DNA from 2 places in the Bacillus sp. 5w2 genome. Region 2 is predicted to be linked to the other one. Evidence: riboswitches for the same ligand, from Rfam matches in the RefSeq annotation. Region 2 holds a riboswitch; the other holds the start of a gene.
What was found. Region 2 has a riboswitch for S-adenosylmethionine ahead of ACXY7N_RS21845 (bifunctional O-acetylhomoserine aminocarboxypropyltransferase/cysteine synthase). Riboswitches for the same ligand answer to the same signal wherever they lie in the genome.
Positions count from the first base shown of each region.

Region 1: it holds a riboswitch for S-adenosylmethionine, as region 2 does, so the genes downstream of both, ACXY7N_RS22510 (ECF-type riboflavin transporter substrate-binding protein) here and ACXY7N_RS21845 (bifunctional O-acetylhomoserine aminocarboxypropyltransferase/cysteine synthase) in region 2, are expected to answer to the same signal.

Region 1 covers NZ_JBTIWT010000016.1:76,996-84,511, forward strand. The annotation lists gene ACXY7N_RS22490 (ATP-binding protein) at 1-1,044, shown strand, start outside; gene ACXY7N_RS22495 (peptidoglycan D,D-transpeptidase FtsI family protein) at 1,266-3,392, shown strand; gene ACXY7N_RS22500 (macrolide family glycosyltransferase) at 3,731-4,909, shown strand; gene ACXY7N_RS22505 (aspartate/glutamate racemase family protein) at 4,959-5,642, opposite strand; SAM riboswitch class I at 5,793-5,907, shown strand; gene ACXY7N_RS22510 (ECF-type riboflavin transporter substrate-binding protein) at 6,047-6,595, shown strand; gene ACXY7N_RS22515 (ABC transporter ATP-binding protein) at 6,606-7,516, shown strand, end outside.
Region 2 covers NZ_JBTIWT010000015.1:92,004-99,519, forward strand. The annotation lists gene ACXY7N_RS21815 (GAF domain-containing sensor histidine kinase) at 12-1,562, shown strand; gene ACXY7N_RS21820 (response regulator) at 1,583-2,230, shown strand; gene ACXY7N_RS21825 (FMN-dependent NADH-azoreductase) at 2,420-3,046, shown strand; gene ACXY7N_RS21830 (transcriptional regulator YeiL) at 3,110-3,781, opposite strand; gene ACXY7N_RS21835 (YjjG family noncanonical pyrimidine nucleotidase) at 3,888-4,583, shown strand; gene ACXY7N_RS21840 (chloride channel protein) at 4,627-5,856, opposite strand; SAM riboswitch class I at 6,176-6,280, shown strand; gene ACXY7N_RS21845 (bifunctional O-acetylhomoserine aminocarboxypropyltransferase/cysteine synthase) at 6,374-7,516, shown strand, end outside.

The DNA.
Region 1 (7,516 bases), on a different contig from region 2:
CCAGATTTATGTTTCTTAACAGAAGATGATGGCACGATTATAGATTATAAGGCAGGATCTCCTACAAAATTTTACGTACCGGCAGAAGCTTTTATGGGGAAAAAGTTTTTCGAAGTATTACCATCTCCAGTAGCGCAACAGTTTCAGGAAGCCATTCGTCAAGTGCAGGAAAAAGGAACGAATGTAATTGTTGAATATCCACTTACACTTAATGGAAGTATTGATTTCTTTGAAGCTAGATGCTTACCATTATTACATGATAAAATTATGATCATTGTACGCGATATTACAGAGCGGAAAAAGACAGAAGAATTGCTAAATAAATCAGATACACTTGCAGCAATCGGTCAATTAGCAGCTGGTGTAGCTCATGAAGTGAGGAACCCATTAACAGTCATTAAAGGGTTTATACAGTTATTCCAAATTAATAAAGAAGATCAAGAAAAATATTTCGATCTAATGCTTTCTGAAATTGAAAGAATAGAAGCGATTCTTCAAGAGTTTTTATCAATTGCTAAAACAGATGAAATAAATACAGAACAAAAAAATATTTATCAAATTTACAAAAATGTCGTATCGTTAATGAATACAAAAGCAATTATGACGAATATTCAAGTTGAATTATATGCAGACGCCAAAGATATTAGTATTGAATGCTCAGAAAATCAATTGAAACAAGTATTTATTAATATTTTGCAAAATTCAATCGAAGCTATGCCAGATGGTGGGAAAATTGCAATTTATTTAAAAGAATTAAACGATGATGGTGTCATTATTCATGTAGTAGATGAAGGAATAGGAATACCTGAAGAAAGAATTAAGAGATTAGGTGAGCCTTTTTATAGTACGAAAGAAAAAGGTACCGGTATTGGATTAATGCTAAGTTATAAAATTATTGAAAGTCATCAAGGGAATATAAGTATTATGAGTGAGGTTGGTGTCGGGACAACAGTGACTATTTATTTGCCGAAAGCTCAGAGTAAAGAATCTTTATCATATTGTGACGAAAGATTCGAATCAATACGCCCAATTATTAACTCGTAAATTACTAAATACCCAATAACAAAAGCTAAGCTTTTTGTTATTGGGTATTTTTGTATTTAATTTAGTAAACTTTACCTTTTCTTTAGATTTGTTTTAATTTCTATTAAGTTTTAAATGTTACATTAATATTTGTACAAAGTAATGTGTGGAAATTGTACGTTGCTTTTAATATAGAAACCAATTTATTATTTGAAATGTTGTAAGGAGGAGATTATGACAAGGTGAAAAAACAAGAGAAAAAAAGCGGTAGAGCAATACCGATGCGGTTAAACATTTTATTCTTTTGTGTATTTTTATTATTTTCTGCCATGATCATACAGTTGGGTAAAGTACAAATCATTGATGGAGAGACGTATAAAAATGAAGTAGAGAAGAGAGAAAATGCAACCGTTAGTCTTTCTGTCCCACGCGGGAAAATATTTGATCGAGAAGGGAATCCAGTAGTTGATAATAAATCTTTACGTACAATTACATATACAAAGATGAAAGGTGTAAAATCAGAAGAAATATTAAAAACTGCAAGACAACTTGCCGACATAATTGAAATGCCACAAGAAGATATTGATAAGTTAACTGAGACAGATAAGAAAGATTTTTGGATGCAATTAAATCCGAAACTGGCTGAAAATCTAGTGTCTAAAAAAGAAATAGATACATTTAGAGAGAAGGATATTAGCGGCAAGAAGCTAGATAAAAAAATAGAAGAGTTAAAAAGAAAACGAGTTACAGATAAAAATCTTCAAGAATTAACAGATAAAGATATAAAAGTATTAGCTATTAAAAGTAAGATGACTTCTGGTTATCAAATGGCTCCTCAAATTATAAAAAAAGATGTTAGTGAAAAGGAATTTACTATAATTAGTGAGGGTTTAGCAAATCTCCCGGGTGTAGACGTTTCGGTTGATTGGGAGAGAGTGTATGTAAATGATGGATTATTCCGATCTGTTCTTGGAAATGTTTCTAATGCCGATGAAGGATTGCCAAGTGAACGATTAGATTACTACTTGGTACGTGATTATAGCCGAAATGATAGGGTTGGAAAAAGTTATATCGAGCAGCAATACGAAGATGTACTTCATGGTACAAAAAAAGAAGTAAGAAGCGTTGCTGATAAACAAGGGAATACAATTAGAACGGAAACAGTTTCTGAGGGAAAGAGCGGTAAGAATTTAACTTTAACAATAGATATGGAATTACAGAAAAAAGTAGAAGAAAGTATAGAAAAAATATTAAAGGCATATAAAGGATCAGAATCCATGTTAGATCGTGCTTTCGTTGTGATGATGAATCCGAAGAACGGACAAGTATTATCCATGGCTGGGAAAAGACTTGTAGAAAAAGACGGAAAAACAGAAGTTGAAGACTATGCATTAGGCACAATGACTAGTTCATATGAGCTTGGATCAACAGTTAAAGGTGCGACAGTTTTAACTGGATTTGAAACGAAAGCTATAACACCAGGTACTTATTTTTATGATACACCTATGAAGTTTAAAGGAACTAAGGAGAAAAAGTCTTGGAAAGAGTTTGGAAATATAGACGATTTAAGAGCGTTACAAGTCTCTTCAAACGTTTATATGTTTAATACAGCATTAAAAATTGCAGGTGTGGATTATGTGAAAAATAGTTCATTAAATATTAAACAGGAGTACTTTGATAAAATGAGGTATTATTTCAGGCAATTTGGATTAGGTGTTCCAACGGGCATCGATTTACCAAATGAAACAGCTGGACAAATTGGTAAAAAAGATAATCAACCAGGTTTCTTATTAGACTACTCAATTGGCCAATATGACACGTATACACCGCTTCAGCTTGTACAGTATATTTCAACAATCGCAAACGGTGGGTATCGAATGAAGCCACAAATTGTTCAAGAAGTTAGAGAGCAAACGTCGCAAAAAGATGAGATTGGTAAAGTAGTGCATTCAGTAGAACCAATCGTTTTAAATAAGATAGATATGAAAGAGGAATATATAAATCAAGTAAAAGAAGGATTTAGAAGGGTATTCCAAGAAGGTGATGGAACAGGAGTAAGGGCGTTCCAAAAAGCATCTTATAAGCCAGCAGGTAAAACAGGGACAGCACAGACTGTATACGGTGGAGAAAGTGATATTGGAAGAAATGAAAAAGGTGAGCGAAGAGAATGTTATAACTTAACGTTAGCAGGATATGCGCCATATGATAATCCGGAAGTAGCGTTCTCTGTAGTTGTACCATGGGTTATTAATGATAAATCTGGTATTAACTCTGATATTGGAAAAGAAGTTTTAGATGCTTATTTTGAATTGAAAAATAAGCGATTGACTGGAGAAACGATGAAAATAGATAGCTCTAAAGAGGATTAAAACATACGAAATGTTATAGAAACCAGTGGCGCCTTTATTTAGGGATAGGCCAAAATGGGTGATGGAGAGGGATAAAATCATTCTATCAATTATTCACGTTTTATAAAAAAATTCATATATTGATAGCATAGGACAAGCTGAAAAGTTTATTCTAACCTCACAGAACACTCCTTATCACGGTTAGGCATCTACTTATGTAGATGCCTTTTTTAATGTATTAACTGACAATTATTTATCAACCTAAAGTAGTAAGTATATTAGGACTATTAGGGGGAGGGTGACGGTAATAATTATAATATGATTAATAAGAGCATTGAAATGTAAGGAGTGAGTAACAAGTGCTAAATATTTTAGTGGTTAATTTCCCGGCAGAGGGACATGTAAATCCTACATTAAGTTTAGTCAAGGCCTTTACTGAACGGGGTGATTACGTACATTATATTACAACAGAACACTTTAAAGGCAGAATTGAAGATTTGGGAGCAACTGTATATACCCATCCAGATTTATTAAAGGAGATTTCTATTGATAGTGAAACTTCATATGGGCTGAATTCTTTCTTTCATGTACATGTTCAAACTTCTTTATATATATTAGAAATTACGAAACAATTAAGTGAAAGCATAAATTTTGATTTCGTAATTTACGATATATTTGGTGCTGGAGAGTTAGTAAAGGAGTATTTACAAATTCCAGGCGTACTTTCTTCTCCTATATTTTTAATTCCTCCAAAATTATTGGAGACTTTACCTTTTCATCCAAATGCAGAAATACAATTCCGACCCGATGAACGTTCTGAAAAGTTACTATGTCAAATGGAACATGAATTTGGAGTAAAGCCTAAAAATAATCTTCAATTTATGCATAATAAGGGAGATATCTCACTCGTGTACACAAGTCGTTATTTTCAACCTGATAGTGATTTGTTCGGAGAAAATAACATTTTTATTGGGCCGAGTATTTCAAATCGTAAAACAAATGTAGAGTTTCCACTTGAATTGCTTAAAGATAAGAAAGTTATTTATATTTCAATGGGGACACTACTTGAAGGGCTCGAACCATTCTTTAATACTTGTATTGATACTTTCTCAAATTTTGAAGGGATAGTCGTAATGGCAATTGGTGATCGAAATGATATTTCAAAAATAAAGCAAGCACCAGACAATTTTATAATTGCTCCATACGTACCCCAATCAGAAATATTAAGTGAAGCAGATGTATTTATTACACATGGCGGCATGAATAGCGTACACGATGCTATTTATTTTAATGTCCCATTTATCATAATTCCACATGATAAAGACCAGCCGATGATAGCACAAAGATTAACTGAACTTGAGGCAGCACATAGGTTATTGAAAGAGCATGTTAATGCGCAAACTTTAAAAGAAGCGGTAACAAACGTTCTTTCAAATGAAAAGTATAAACATGGTATACGAAAACTAAATGATAGTTTTTTAGAATGCGGTGGTTCAAATGAGGCAATTGCAGCTATTAAATCTCTTTTAAATAAATAGTGTGGACAATATAAAAGCATAGAGGTTCAACCTTTATGCTTTTATATTATTATCCCGCAAACTGCACAGCAGTATTTGCATGTAAAAAAGCAGTATCAAAAACAGGAACAGTAAGGTCGTTTTGGGAAATAAGCAAAGGGATTTCAGTACAGCCTAGTAATATACCTTCTGCGCCATTTTGAATTAATGATTTTGTAATTTGTAATAGTTTTTCTTTTGATGTTTCTGAAATAATTCCTTTACTTAATTCATTTAAAATAACATGATGAATAAAATTTCTTTCCTCTTCATTTGGGATAATCGTCTCAATATTATAATTCGCTAAACGTGATTTATAGAAGTCTTGTTCCATCGTTTGTTTCGTACCCAATAGTCCGATACGCTTTATATTTTGTTCTACCACTTCTTTAGCACTCACATCACCAATGTGAAGAAGTGGAATAGATATTGCACTTTCTACTTCTTCAGCAAATAAATGGACCGTATTGGAACACATTAATAAACAATCAGCTCCGGATTTTTCAACCTTTTTTGCAACTGTGACTAATTCGTTTTTCACTTCTTCATATTGATGATTTTGTAACAAAGTAGTTACTTCAACAAAGTCCATGCTATATAAAACAAGCTTTGCATTTTGATCATATTGAGAAAGTGTAAGTGTATTAATATGTTTATAGTATAACGATGTAGATTCCCAACTTAGTCCACCAATTAAACCGATTACTTTCATCATACATTCCTCCCGAAACAATTTTGAATTCATTATTTCATAATTCCGATAAGAATACAATGATATAAATGTGCTATTTAACAAAAAATAAAAATAATTAGAAAACTATTGTAATTTATCTTTCTTAGTGCCATAATACGAATTACAAATTAATACTTATCCAGAGAGGTGGAGGGTACGGCCCTACGAAACCTCAGCAACCCCTATGTAAAATCATAGGAAGGTGCTAATTCCGCAGAGGACACAATGTGTTTTTTGGAGATAAGAGGATTCTTGAACGTGAAAGAAAATGACCTCTTATGCAAGAGGTCATTTTTTGTTGTATAGAAAGGGAGTGTCGATGCATAATTCATTTTTAAAATAAATATAGAGTAATAAAAGTTGACTAATATGAGAGGGGAATTGTAATGAACAAATTATCAACAAAGTTAGTAGCAGCAATCGGAATTGGATCAGCGTTATACGGGATATTAGGACTTTGGGGATTTTCTATTGCACCAAATACATTTATTAAACCTGCATTAGCTATTTTAACTGTTTTTGGAGCGTTATTTGGTCCAGTAGCAGGACTGTTAATAGGACTTATCGGTCATATCGTAACAGATACAATCGCTGGATGGGGTATTTGGTGGGGGTGGGTTATTAGTTCAGGACTTATCGGCCTTGCAATGGGACTCATTCAAAAAAGAGTTGGCTTTAGTGTGAAAAACGGGACGTATAATAAGGGAGATATTTCTTATTTAGCCATTACTGGGTTAATTGGTATTGTCATTGCGATTATATTTGCTGGGGCATTCGATATTATTGTGATGGGAGAACCGTTTGACAAAATTGTTATACAAGTATTAGGAGCAACAATTGCCGATGTTATTGTATTTTTAGTTCTCGGATTGCCAATTACAATAGGTCTAGCTAAATCTAATAAGAAACATACACATTTAAAAATTGAAAAGTAGGGATGTTAACATGCAACCAATTATTTCTTTTGAACAATTTAGCTTTCAATATGAGCATGCGGCACAGCCTACTGTAAAAGACATTACATTTCATATATATCCTGGAGAAAAAGTACTAGTTGCTGGACGAAGCGGTTCGGGGAAATCAACGTTAGCTCATTGTATCAATGGGCTAATCCCATTTTCTTATGAAGGATTTAGTACTGGTAATATTTTAATTGCCGGAAAAGATCCGAGGAAAGAGAGTATATTTGAACAGAGTAAACAAGTAGGAACAATTTTGCAAGATCAAGATGCTCAATTTATTGGCCTTACAGTAGAAGAAGATGTAGCTTTTTATTTAGAAAATGAATGTGTAAATCAAGATGATATGAAAAAGATTGTTTCGGACGCATTAAAAAAGGTAAAGATGCATACTTTTCATAAACAAAGTCCACATGAATTATCAGGAGGGCAAAAACAAACTGTTTCTCTAGCAGGTCTGTTAACGACAAATGCTGATATATTATTGTTCGATGAACCGTTAGCAAATTTGGATCCGCTAAGCGCCTTACATACAATAGAACTTATTCAAGATATACATAAACAATATAATAAAACAATTGTAATTATTGAACATCGAATAGAAGAAATGTTAAACCTGGATTTAGATAAAATTATTTTAATTGATGAAGGTGAAATTGTTGCCATAGGGACACCAGAAGAGATTTTAGCGTCAAATATATTACCATCTATTGGCTTAAGAGAGCCTATGTACATAGAAGTATTAAAGAGATTACATTTTGATAGTAATAATGATGTAATATACCCAATTGAAAATCTTCAAAGGGAAAATGTTAGTAGCGTAATAAATGAGTGGATGGAGAAGCAAGCTTTTTATAAAGATAGTCCTACAAAAAATGAATTATTGAATGTAGAGAA
Region 2 (7,516 bases):
GGAGACTGAGGATGTTTCGAGATAACCGTACAAATGAATTAGTTATATTAAAAGAAATTGCAGAAACGCTAAATACATCAAATGATACATATCATGTATTGCAAGCAGTGTTAGAAAAATTGCTCAATGTAACAGGTTTAACGACAGGATGGATTTTTCTTGCGGATGAAAACGGGAAGTATACAAAGTTGATTGATTACCAGTTACCAGAGGCACTTACATATGAAAACAAACGCCCGATGTGTGAAGGTGAATGTTGGTGTTTACGTGGTTTTGTAGATGGAAAATTAGAGCGAGCAGTTAATATTATTGAATGTAAAAGAATTAATAATGCAATTGAATACAATTGGGGAGATACAGAGGGGATTCTTCATCATGCTACGGTACCTTTAAAAGCTGGAGGAGAAAAATTTGGTGTTTTAAATGTAGCAAGCCCAGGTAAAACACATTTTTCAGAAGAAGAATTAGTATTGCTCCAATCGGTTGCCTTCCAAATTGGGACGGCTTTAAAGCGAACAAAATTATATGAAAACGAAAAGCGAAGAGCACATTATTATGTGAAATTGGAGCGTTTTATTCAAGCTTTAAAAACGATTCATAAGTTTAATGTATTACCTGAAAAGGTGGTAAATTACGTAGGTGAAGTATTTCAATGGAATCAAGTGGCATTTTTTATTAGGGAAGAAAAAGAATTATCTTTGCGAGCTTCTTATGGTCAGGGAGAGTTACAAGAGGGTGTAAAAGAAGCGGCAAAGAAGGCGTTAGAACAAGATGAGCCAGTTCTAGTAAAACATCTAAATGGAGCTGTTATTACTACGCCAATACATATTCAAAATCATATGTTTGGTGTTTTATGTGTTAGTTTAAATAATGGAGAATTTGATGTTAATACAATAGATGTAATTCAAGCATTATCGAACCACGTTTCATTAATAATAGAGAATTTAAGGTTAAACGAACAGCGCCGTGAACTCGTACGAATGGAAGAAAGAAACCGATTAGCGAGAGATTTACATGATTCTGTTTCGCAAAAATTATTTTCATTAACCTTTATGACAAAAGGTGCTGAAGCAGTTTTAAAAGGTCAAAATGAAAAGGTAGATCAATCTTTGCATGAGATGCGTGAACTAGCGCAAGGAGCTTTAAAGGAAATGAGAACATTAATTTGGCAGCTTCGTCCGGCAGGATTAGAAAAAGGCTTATTACCAGCTTTAAAGCAGTACGGTGAAAACTTGGGACTGAAAATTAGGGAACAAGTTACGGGTGTTCGTGATTTACCACGTGTAGTAGAAGAATCATTATGGCGCATTGGACAAGAAGCGCTAAACAATGTAAGTAAGCATGCGGGTGTAAAAGAAGCGACAGTTTACGTTAAAATAACTGAGAAAAATGTATCATTAGAAATAGTAGATCACGGTAATGGGTTTATAGAAAAGGACATACAAAAGAAGAAATCACTCGGCATGACTACGATGCGGGAAAGAGTAGAATTAGTTGGTGGAACAATTAAAATTGTAAGTGATAAGAAAAGAACAAGTGTAAAAGTAAACGTACCATTATGATGTGAAAATGAGGGAAGTTTGTGAAAATAAAAGTATTGTTAGTTGATGATCATACAGTCGTTTTAAAAGGATTAGCATTTTTCTTAAGTACACAGGAAGATTTAGAATTAGTTGGAGAAGCAAATAATGGGAAAGAAGCATTAGTGAAAGTAGGGGAGACAAATCCTGATGTTGTACTAATGGATTTATATATGCCCGAAATGGATGGTGTTGAGGCGACAGCGTGTATCAAAAAAGAATATCCGGATGTGAAAGTAATTGTATTAACTAGTTTTTCTGATCAGGCGCATGTTTTACCAGCGTTAAGGGCGGGAGCGAGCGGCTATATTTTAAAAGATGTAGAACCGGATCAGCTTGTTGAAGCTATTCGAAGCGCATATAAAGGTAATATTCAATTACATCCGGATATAGCAAATGCCCTTCTCTCTCAAACATTACCTGTGGAAGAAAAAGAAGAAGAACCTTCTATTCAAGTGGATGTGCTAACAGCGAGAGAAAATGAAGTGTTGCAGCTATTAGCGAAAGGAATGAGTAATAAAGAAATAGCTTCTGTTTTAGTTATTACAGAAAAAACGGTAAAAGCGCATGTAAGTAGTATTTTGAGTAAATTAAACTTATCCGATCGCACGCAAGCAGCATTATATGCAGTGAGAAATGGGGTTGTATAAGACGAAAGTCGTAAGACCTAGTTCGCCTTTAGAAGGTGGACTTTTTTTATGGAAAAATACGTCTATGTGAGGACGAAATCGTCTTGATATAAAGATAAAATATGTTTGTAAGCAACAAAACAACAATTACAAGGGATACCTTTTTGAAAGCATATAACAACAAAAGAGTGAGTACTAGGAGGAAAAACAATGGCAACAGTTTTATTTGTAAAAGCAAACAACCGCCCAGCGGAACAAGCAGTTAGTGTGAAATTATATGAGGCATTTTTAGCAAATTACAAAGAAGCACATCCAAATGATACAGTAGTAGAACTTGATTTATATAAAGAAGAATTACCATACGTAGGCGTAGACATGATTAATGGTACATTCAAAGCAGGTAAAGGATTTGATTTAACAGAAGAAGAAGCAAAAGCAGTAGCAGTTGCTGATAAGTACTTAAATCAATTCCTAGAAGCTGATAAAGTTGTTTTCGGTTTCCCATTATGGAACTTAACGATTCCAGCAGTACTACACACATATATCGATTATTTAAACCGTGCTGGTAAAACGTTTAAATATACGCCAGAAGGTCCAGTTGGTCTAATTGGAGATAAGAAGATTGCATTATTAAACGCGCGCGGTGGTGTATATTCTGAAGGCCCAGCAGCTGCAGTAGAAATGGCTGTTAAATATGTAGCAAGCATGATGGGCTTCTTCGGTGCAACAAATATGGAAACAGTAGTTATTGAAGGGCATAATCAATTCCCGGATAAAGCAGAAGAGATTATTACAGCTGGTCTTGAAGAAGCAGCTAAAGTAGCAAGCAAATTTTAATTAAAAATAGAATCGTCACTCGAAAAAAGTAGCATTAACATGTAAACGTTAATGCTACTTTTTTTATATTTTAAGTTCGTCAGCCAGTGTTTCTAATTGAATTCGATCTTGTATGTAATAGATTCTTCCATCCTTTTTTAAATAATTTTGCTGGCAAAACTGGTTTAACACATATAAAAGATGACGGTAGCTGACATTTAAGTATTCTGAAGCCTCGGTATGTTTTTCGGTATAACTGTTACTTTGTTCTGTTAATAGAATAAAGGCTGCTAACCGGTTTTCGAACGGATAACTATTGTTTTTGGCGTAACTTTCTGTTCGGGTAATTGTTTTTTCGCCGATAAATTTGCATAGTTTCTGTAGAAAGATAGCATCTTGCAATAAAAGATGCTGGCAATCTTTAAGAGGAAGCGCTAAGCATATACAATCTTCAATTACTTCTACCGTTTTCGTAACGGATTCTACGCCAATTAGCCCTAATTCTCCAATGAACGAAGGTGCTTGAATAAAGTTAATTAAGGAGACCCTTCCGTTTTTGTGACTCATATATATTTTTGCCTTCCCGGAAATTAAGTAATAAAGATAAGGAACATCAACCCCTTCAGTACATATCTTTTCTTTCTTTTGAAAGGAATGTAGTTCAGCATACGGTAAGACATCAAAAGAAAAAAGAGTGTGGAAGTTGTAATTTTGTATGGAATGAGAGATTTCTTTGCTATTTTTGCTGACTTTCATATTTTCACCTCATGTTTAGTATGAGATATCTCCTATTATTTTTACAAGAAAGAATGATACGATTTATGTAAATTTGTTTTTGTAGAAAAGAGAGTGTGAGGGGCCTATGAAAAAATATAAAACACTATTATTTGATGTAGATGATACATTGTTAGATTTTCAGAAGGCAGAGAAAATGGCGTTACGTATGCTTTTTGAAGAGAAAGGGATTCCTCTAACTAGCGAGGTTGAAGTGCAGTATAAAACAATTAATAAAAGTCTTTGGGATGCTTTTGAAGAAGGTAAAATGAACCGTGATGAAGTTGTAAATACACGGTTTTCGATTTTGTTTAAAGAATACGGGGAAGAAGTAGATGGGATATTATTCGAAAATAATTATCGCAGTTACTTAGAAGAAGGGAATCAACTTATACAAGGCGCGTTTGAATTTATAAGTCAAATTCAAAGTGAGTACGATTTATATATAGTGACAAATGGTATTTCTAAGACGCAAGATAAACGTTTACGTAATGCAGGATTACATACCTTGTTTCAAGATGTTTTCGTTTCCGAAGATACAGGATTCCAAAAGCCGATGAAAGAGTATTTTGATTATGTTTTTGAACGAATTCCTAATTTTGCTCCTGAAGAAGGGCTCATTATTGGGGATTCGTTAAGCGCTGATATTAAAGGTGGATATGTAGCGGGAATTGACACTTGTTGGTTTAATCCAGAAAAGAAATCAAATAATAGCGAGATTGTGCCAACATATGAAGTACAAAATTTTGAAGAGTTATATGCAATATTGAAGCAGCGTGTGTAATGAAAATAGGCAGTGGAACTTTTGTCCCTACTGCCTATTTGTATTAGCTTGTAGTTTCGTTGTTTTTAGGAAGTGGAAATGCATTACCAATCGCTGCCGCTCCAAGCATCGGGAATAGTAAGTTGAGCGGGAAAAACATGAGCAATAGTAATGTTATAGCAATTGGTTTTCTTAATGCATAGCTTGAAATTGCTGTTGTTACGATGGCTACCGAAGCGATTGGATCTATAGGGATAATGGAAGCTATAGCATATCCGATACTAGATCCAGCAAATATAATCGGGAAAATATGCCCGCCACGCCAACCTGTATTTAAACAAACAGCAGTAATACATAATTTTAAAATCCCTGAAAGAAGTAGTACCCAGAAGGATAAATGGCTCCATTCAACGACTAAATCTTTTAATTGATGTTCTCCGGAGAATAACGTGTACGGGAGAAAAGTTCCTGTAATTCCTAATAAAATACCACCGATAATTCCAAGTGATAGTTTATATTCTTTTAAGGGATGGATTAATTTCTCTAATGTGAATTCTAATTTGAAATAAAAGAATCCAACTATAGCACCAATACTAGCAAGTGGTAGAAAGGCAATCCATTCATTAAGAGATAGGGAACCCTCCCCAAAATCAACGATAAAGGATCCACGATTATCAAATTTACTAAGTAATAAATAAACGGAAAAACCAGCGAAAGTGGTAGCTAAATATACAATTGCTTTTTTTCCTTTAGAAAATTCGTTAATTTGCTCACCCTCATTTTCATTTGGAGCTAAATAACCGAATAATGGCGCGTTAAAAATTACACTTAAAGTAGCACCGATTCCAACCTCTGTTAGTTCATTCATTCCTTTTAAGGCGAATGTAAAGCGATCGCCTACCCATGTACAAAGTCCACCGATAATTCCAACAAGTGCTGCTTCGGGACCTAAGCTAGCTCCAAATATTAAAACGATAATCGCAGTTAAAGTAGCTTTATGTACAAAACGGTATTCAATTCTACCTGTTTTTTTATATTCACCCATTACTTCCGGCATAAGACGTGGATATGTGCCGAAGTATTTTTGGGTTAAACCAACGAGAATCCCACCGATAGTTGTTACACAAATAGTGTAATAAGCGGGAGAAGAGAAAATAGTAGGTAAGTATCCCCAAATAAAGTGAATGCCGATATTTATTGTAACTAAAAATAACCAGACTGTTGCTCCTACTATAGAGCCTAAAAGAATGCCGTATAGGACGAGCATATAGTGCATGTCTTTTGTATTTGTCATGTGATACCTCCGTTATGTAAGTTTTAATGTCGAAAGGATTAAATATACTACTGCGAAATGAGATGAATATGTATAGTATCTTTTTGAGAGGTTGGCTTATTCAATATATTGAGGTCTCGTGAGAATTTGGAATGTATACAGTTAAACTACGTATTTAATTCTATATATTAATCGGGGGTTTTAAAAGGTCTTTTTCAAATGAATATGGAATATATTTCTTTTGTTATGCATGTAAACTTATTTGTAATTAATTTTGAACATTCAGAAAAACCAATTGACATTAGGAAATTATTGCTATAAAATCAACGGTAATTGCATAGTCTTATCAAGAAAAGGTGGAGGGACAGGCCCGATGAAACCTTGGCAACAGCCGTATAACGGAATTGTGCCAAATCCTGCAGGTAATAATCCTGAAAGATAAGAAAGAGCCTTTAGAGCGTGTTTTCAAACTGCTCCTTTCTTGTTTTCAGGAAAGGAGCAGTTTTTTTATTTTGTATAAAAGAAAGGAGAATGAGAGATGGGAGAATCATGGGGAAAAGGAACAATTTGTGTGCAAGGTGGCTATACACCAAAGAATGGTGAACCGCGTGTTTTACCGCTTTATCAAAGTACAACGTATAAATACGATACTTCGGATGATTTAGCGGCGCTATTTAATTTAGAGGCAGAAGGATATATCTACACGCGTATTGGAAATCCTACTTTAGCTGCATTTGAGCAAAAGTTAGCGGATTTAGAGGGTGGTGTAGGAGCTGTTGCAACGGCTTCTGGGCAGGCTGCTATTATGCTTGCCGTTTTAAATATTTGTAGTAGCGGAGACCACTTGCTTTGTTCTTCAACAGTTTATGGCGGAACGTTTAATTTATTTGGAGTGAGTTTGCGTAAGCTTGGTATTGATGTTACGTTCTTTAATCCGAATTTAACTGCTGATGAAATTGTGGCCCTTGCTAATGATAAGACGAAACTTGTTTATGCAGAATCGTTAGGAAATCCAGCGATGAATGTTCTAAATTTCAAAGAATTTTCAGATGCAGCGAAAGAGTTGGAAGTACCTTTTATCGTGGATAATACATTAGCAACTCCTTATTTATGCCAAGCATTTGAACATGGAGCAAATATTATCGTTCATTCTACGACGAAATATATTGATGGTCATGCAAGTTCTTTAGGTGGCATTGTTATTGACGGAGGGAACTTCGATTGGACAAATGGGAAATATCCTGAACTTGTTGAACCGGATCCAAGTTATCACGGCGTAAGTTACGTTCAAAATTTTGGTGCAGCAGCTTATATTGTGAAGGCACGTGTTCAATTATTAAGAGACTACGGAAACTGTATGAGCCCATTCAATGCGTATATTAGCAATATCGGCTTAGAAACGCTGCATTTAAGAATGGAGCGTCATAGTGAAAATGCTCTCGCAGTTGCTAAGTGGCTTGCTAACCATGAACGTATTGAATGGGTGAATTATCCGGGATTAGATAGTAATGAAAATTACTCGTTAGCACAAACGTATTTGAAGAAAGGTGCTAGTGGTGTTTTAACATTCGGCATTAAAGGGGGATTAGAAGCAGCGAAAGAATTTATCGCAAATGTAAAACTAGCAACTCTCGTAACGCATGTAGCTGATGCGCGAACTTGCGTCATACATCCTGCTAGC